Idiomarina loihiensis L2TR: one gene and its partner. The protein of the gene in region 1 interacts with the protein of each later gene in a pairwise test. Links are inferred from orthologs where the notes say so. Each region holds a gene or a part of one and is shown in the gene's direction. Other genes may lie near its edges.

Region 1 (3,561 bases):
CGCCGGTAAAGGCTTTTCATACGTCCCGAGTGCGAGTCACCATATTTAGCGATACGAATATCGTCATCTGAGCCAATATAGCAAGGCATGCTCATAGGCCACAGCAACTCGTCATTAATGGCGTTATAAGCCACCCGATGAATATCCCGGAGTTGTGACAGCGTTGTGTCAATATCGGAGGCAACCGGAGTAATGAACTCAAGTAGGTTTTCTGAGTAATCGGTTGTAATGGTTGGATGGGTCAGGGTTTTTCCCAGTTCCTGGGGATGGTCACCCGGCGCCAGCGTTCCATTTTCTTTTATTCGCAAAGCTTCACGTTCAATACCACGCTTAATGCCCTGCCAAACTGCTGTTTTACCCGATTGCTTAAGCTTTTCGATAACTGCTTGAAATGTTGCTTGCAAAAGACAACTCCATTCACTGAGACGGAAGGTTTTCTGCCGCTAAGCTTACTGGTAATTCGCTAAAAGGTCTATGGTTGTCACCCTTAATTTGACCACATAACTTGGCGATTACGGCTCAACGTGGCAGACTAGCTACTGTTTATCTAACCTTTCGGTTACGGATCAACCATGAATTCATTCTGGACTTTTTTACAGCTCATTTTTGTCATTCTTCAGGTAACCAGTCTTGCGTTATATGCCCTGTTACCTGCCCCCTGGAGTGACACTGTATTAGTCGCGATGATTCTGTTCAGTTTAATTATTGGCATTGTCATTTGGTGGTGGTCCCGACGTAACGCACTGACTGCGCCTTTTCGGCAACCCTTTTTATCGTCAGACTCGTTACAACTGTTTGAACAAGTTTTTAATGACCTGCCAACCCGGGTTTACTGGCGCGATCCTGAGTTAAAACTTTTAGGGGGAAACCGCGCTTTTGCCAATGACTTTGGTATTGATCCTGAGTCTCTGGCCGGTAAAACGGATGCTGAAATCGATTCCCTTGCCAGTAATGACGTATTACTGGAGCGCGACAGAAAAACCTTTAGTCAGCAGGCACCTTCCGTTAATGCAGAAATCGAACTAAAAGTGAGCGGTAAGAGTCAATGGGTCGAGCATTCCAGTGTTCCACTTTACGATGACGACCACAATATTATCGGCATCCTCGGTAGCTACTACGATATATCCGGTATTAAATCGGTCGCTGAAGAAATGGAAAAAGCCAAAGAAACCGCCGAACGTGCTAATCAGTCAAAAGGTGAATTTCTGGCGAATATGAGCCATGAAATTCGCACACCAATTAACGCTATCGTCGGTATGGCAAACCTTTGCCTGAAAACCGAACTTACGCAAAAACAAAAACGCTACATCAAAGTCATCGACTCCTCTTCGCAAGCTTTACTAGGCGTTATTAATGACATTCTCGATTTTTCGAAAATTGACGCGGGTAAGTTAACTGTCGAGCGCATTCCTTTCGACTTGCAGGACGTATTGACCTCACTGGCGGATATGTTTGCGTACCGGGCTTACGATAAAGACCTCGAGTTTATTATTAACTTACCGGCCAATATACCAACGCGTTTAATTGGTGACCCACTGCGCTTAAATCAGGTGCTGGTTAACCTAATTAGTAATGCCATTAAGTTTACCGAAGACGGTGAAATCAATGTTGCCGTTAACCTGCTGGACAGTTCCCGGGATAATGTTTTATTACGGATATCGGTTACCGATACCGGTATTGGTATGGATGAAGAACAGCGCGCCAACCTCTTTAAAGCCTTTACTCAGGCAGATACTTCTACAACCCGTAAGTATGGGGGTACCGGCCTTGGCTTAGCCATTTCCCGACGTCTTATTTTATTAATGGGCGGCGATATCGGCGTAACCAGCGCCGCCGGTCAGGGCTCTACATTTTATATCGAAGTAGAGCTGCCGTTACAGACAGAGCAGGACAACAGTCATCATCAGTATCTTTTGCAGAAACTTAAAGGTGTTCGAATTCTCGCCATTGATGACAACTTAAGTACCCGCGAAATGCTCTATGAAATGCTGCGCAGTTATCAGGTTGACGTAAAAGTTTGTCGAACAGCGGAACAAGCCTTGCAAGTGTTTCAGCTGTCTGTCGAGGACAACAATCCTTATCAACTGGTTTTGGTTGACTGGCGTTTGCCGGGTATGGATGGTCTGGAATTTTGCCAGAAGATAACCGAACGTTATGCAGAAGACATTCGGCCGAAAATGACTCTGGCAACGGGATATTACGCTGAAGAATTATCAGAAAAGGCGAAACAAGCAGGCGTCAATGACATCATTTCAAAACCCTTTACCGCGTCAACATTAGGTAGAAGCCTGACCTCAACATTATTTCAGCGAGAGCTCTCCGATGCGGACGATGCTGACAGTGGTGACGGCATCCCGGAAAGTATTTTGCGAGCGCCTATTTTGGTGGTAGAGGACAATGAGATTAACCAGCAAGTCGCCAGAGAAATTCTCTCAAGCCACAAGTTTAAAGTGGATATAGTGGAAAATGGGCAGCTAGCAGTAGAAGCCGTTCATAACAAAAATTATTCGCTGGTATTAATGGACATTCAAATGCCGGTCATGGACGGGCTGAAAGCGGCGCAAACAATCCGCGCCGACTTCAATTATCAGCAGCTTCCTATTCTGGCAATGACGGCCAATGCAATGAGTGGCGACGAGGAGCGTTCACTTGCCGCAGGTATGCAAGGACATATTGCTAAACCAATTGATGAACAACAACTGATTAAAGCCATTATTAAATGGGCTGTCCCGGGTGACTACACCAATAACCAACAACCAGAAGTACCACCAGAATCTAAACAGGATGAGGTTAATAAACCGCCGGTTCGTATTCCACAAGTGAAGGGCATTGAGTTTGAAACGGCATTAAAACGTTTACAGTACAATGTTGAGCTTTATCTGAAATTAGTAGAGCAGCTGTATGAAACCTACCAGGGTAGCGCTACTAAAGTCTCTGACTTTATTACCCGGGGGCAGCATGAAAGTGCGCGCCGCTATTTTCATTCGTTAAAGGGAGCTGCCGCGAATCTTGGCTTTACTCAGTTACAAAGCAAAGCCGCCGACTTAGAGCAATTTATGGCAGAGGGTAATATCGATAAAGTCGCTGACCAGATCACTGAACTGGAAAAACGTTTACGCTATGCGCATCAGGCGGCTGTCGACTTAGAAGCCATTCAACAACATCAGTCTTGAGGAATTACTATGATCCGCTATTTTTTTATTATTCCGCTGCTGCTCAGTCTGATTTGGTTGCTGTATTTACGCGCTAATGGCTGGAGTATCAAACAAGGTTACAAAGGCTTTGTGTATATTGCGGTTATAAGCGCTGTCATCGCCGCTTTTTACACGGCGATGATGTTTCTGACCGGGCGTTAAACCAATGCCAGTAAAACCCCCGCTGCAACTGCTGAGCCTAATACTCCGGCTACGTTAGGTCCCATCGCATGCATTAACAGGAAGTTTTGCTGATTAGCCTGTAAACCAACCTTATTAACCACCCGTGCTGCCATAGGTACAGCGGATACTCCAGCAGCACCAATTAACGGGTTAATCGGGTCTTTGCTGAATTTCCCCATTAATT
Region 2 (2,967 bases), 1.1 Mb from region 1 along the record:
GTCAGTTTGATCACCAGCACCTTAGCGATACAGAGGAAAAGCAGGAGCTCAAGCCACCATCCATGTATAAGGTCATTATTAATAATGACGATTACACCCCTATGGATTTTGTGATTGAAGTATTGATGAGATTTTTTAAGATGGATCAGGAGCGCGCCACGGACACCATGTTACAGGTGCATTATAAAGGAAAGGCCGTTTGCGGTGTATATTCTGCGGAAATCGCCGAAACTAAAGTAGTACAGGTAAATCAGTATGCTCGGGAAAATCAGCATCCATTATTGTGTACCATGGAGCAAGAATGATCCGGGTTGGCTGGTAAGGAGTGGTCTATGTTGAATAAAGCCCTTGAATTAACGCTAAACGATGCGTTTCGGCTAGCGCGCGAACGTAATCATGAATTGATGACAGTTGAACACTTGCTAATTGCATTACTGGATAACCCAGATGCATCGGAAGCGCTTCGAGCTTGTGGGGCAAACTTTCAACAATTGAAAGAAGAACTATTAAGTTATATTGACCGCAGTACGCCGCTGTTTGGTCCGGAAGAAGAAAGTCCGGACACTCAACCTACGCTTGGTTTTCAGCGAGTTTTGCAGCGCGCGGTATTTCATGTTCAGTCATCCGGTAACGCTGAGGTAACGGGCGCCAATGTATTGGTTGCCATTTTCAGTGAACAGGAATCTCAAGCCGTCTATCTGCTAAGTAAAAACGATATTACCCGACTGGATATCGTTAATTTCATTTCTCATGGTATTTCTCGTATCGATGACGATGAGCCTATGGACGAAGAAATGGCGGAAGAAGAGGCCGTTAAGGGTGGTGAAGAGCAAGAGAGCTACTTGAAGCGCTTTTGTGCCAATCTTAATGTGCAGGCAAAGGAAGGCAAAATTGACCCTCTAATTGGCCGCGATTTTGAGCTGGAACGGTGTGCGCAAATTCTTTGCCGCCGTCGTAAGAATAATCCGTTGTTAGTTGGCGAAGCCGGTGTGGGTAAAACAGCTATTGCAGAAGGTCTGGCTTATCGCATTATTAAAGGTGAAGTGCCGGAGATACTTGCGGATGCCACCATTTATTCACTGGACATGGGCGATTTGCTGGCGGGCACTAAATATCGTGGCGACTTTGAAAAGCGCTTTAAAATGCTTTTAAAAGAACTGCAGGAAAAAGAGCACGCGATTCTGTTCATTGACGAAATTCATACCATTATTGGTGCCGGAGCTGCCAGCGGTGGCGTTTTAGATGCATCTAACTTGATTAAGCCGTTGCTTTCAAGTGGGCAGCTTAAGTGCATTGGCTCCACTACGTACAATGAATTCAAAAATGTTTTTGAAAAAGACCGAGCGCTGGTTCGCCGCTTCCAGAAAGTGGATGTGGTGGAGCCTTCAGTAGAAGACACCACTAAAATTCTAATGGGCTTAAAAGAGCGTTACGAAAGCCATCATGGTATTCGTTACACGCAGCCGGCGATTAAAGCGGCAGCGGAGCTCTCTGCTAAATACATTAATGAGCGTCATTTGCCTGATAAAGCCATTGATGTAATGGATGAAGCCGGTGCTTCCCAGCGTTTATTGCCGCCGTCCAAACGCCGTAAAACGGTCGGGGTGTCGGATATTGAAACCATTATCGCCAAAATAGCCCGTATTCCGGAACAGTCAGTTTCCCGGTCCGACCAGGACTTACTGAAGCAGCTGGATCGTAACCTGAAAATGGTGGTGTTTGGTCAGGATGAAGCTATTGATAAGCTCACTGGTGCTATACGGTTGTCGCGTTCGGGTCTTGCCAACGATAACCAGCCAATAGGTTCGTTTATTTTTGCCGGACCAACGGGTGTTGGTAAAACCGAGGTAACACAGCAACTGGCGAAAGCTATGGGCATTGAGCTGGTGCGCTTTGATATGTCGGAATACATGGAACGCCATGCGGTCAGTCGTCTAATTGGTGCGCCTCCGGGTTATGTAGGGTACGAGCAGGGCGGTTTATTGACCGACGCTGTAATCAAGCAACCGCATTGTGTGTTGCTTCTGGATGAGCTGGAAAAAGCCCACAGCGATGTATTTAACATTCTGTTGCAGGTAATGGATAACGGCACTTTAACGGACAATAACGGCCGTAAAGCTGACTTCCGTAACGTAATTATTGTTATGACAACCAATGCGGGCGTTCGTGAAACTGTGCGTAAGTCTATTGGCTTTAAACAGCAGGATCACAGCTTCGATGCGCTGGCGGAAATTAATAATATTTTCACTCCGGAGTTTCGTAATCGCCTGGACGGTATTGTGTGGTTTAACCATCTGACACCGGAAGTACTGGAACAGGTTGTCGATAAATTCATTTGTGAACTGCAGGCTCAGTTAGATAAAAAAGGTGTGTCGCTTGAGGTTGACCCTTCTGCTCATGCCTGGATTGCTGAAAAAGGCTACGACAAGGAAATGGGCGCCCGTCCAATGAGTCGGGTTATTCAGGAACACCTGAAGAAAACCTTAGCCAACGAAATTCTGTTCGGGAAACTGGCCAGTGGCGGCAGCGTGAAAGTGACTGCTGATGGCAAGGACGGACTGCAATTCGATTACGACAGCAAGAACGAGACCGTCGAAGGTTAATAAGCCTTCGGCAGAAATGAAAAAACCGGCTCATTAAATGAAGCCGGTTTTTTTAATCCTCAGTGCGGATTAACGTGCGCGGAAGACGATGCGGCCTTTGGTCAGGTCGTAAGGAGTTAACTGCACAGTCACGGTATCGCCGGTCAGGATGCGGATATAGTGCTTACGCATTTTTCCTGAGATATGGGCAGTAACTACGTGACCATTTTCCAATTCTACTCGGAACATAGTGTTAGGAAGGGTGTCTAGAACCGTTCCCTGCATCTCAATACTGTCTTCTTTCGCCATTAAAATCCTCTAATCTTTGTTTTGAGCTTTAAGTGTGTGCGATTTTAGCTCTTTTTTCCAATGATTGCCAACCAGT

What was found.
Region 2: the proteins of IL_RS08855 (region 1) and clpA interact in binary tests that used the Escherichia coli proteins (3 or more experiments, as listed by UniProt). The link is inferred for Idiomarina loihiensis L2TR from one-to-one orthologs.

What each region holds. Positions count from the first base shown.
Region 1 is NC_006512.1:1,862,476-1,866,036, forward strand. The notes cover bases 194-3,373. They hold IL_RS08855 (response regulator), read left to right. Parts: upstream 194-572; coding sequence 573-3,173; downstream 3,174-3,373. Other genes in these bases: gshA (glutamate--cysteine ligase), read right to left, coding at 194-404; IL_RS13745 (hypothetical protein), read left to right, coding at 3,183-3,356; IL_RS08865 (sodium ion-translocating decarboxylase subunit beta), read right to left, coding at 3,353-3,373. In the rest of the region: more of gshA, read right to left, coding at 1-193; more of IL_RS08865, read right to left, coding at 3,374-3,561. UniProt on the Escherichia coli protein: Member of the two-component regulatory system UvrY/BarA involved in the regulation of carbon metabolism via the CsrA/CsrB regulatory system. Phosphorylates UvrY, probably via a four-step phosphorelay.
Region 2 is NC_006512.1:727,917-730,883, reverse strand. It holds clpA (ATP-dependent Clp protease ATP-binding subunit ClpA), read left to right. Parts: upstream 1-332; coding sequence 333-2,603; downstream 2,604-2,967. Other genes in the region: IL_RS03420 (arginyltransferase), read right to left, coding at 2,901-2,967; infA (translation initiation factor IF-1), read right to left, coding at 2,673-2,891; clpS (ATP-dependent Clp protease adapter ClpS), read left to right, coding at 1-305. UniProt on the Escherichia coli protein: ATP-dependent specificity component of the ClpAP protease. It directs the protease to specific substrates. It has unfoldase activity. The primary function of the ClpA-ClpP complex appears to be the degradation of unfolded or abnormal proteins.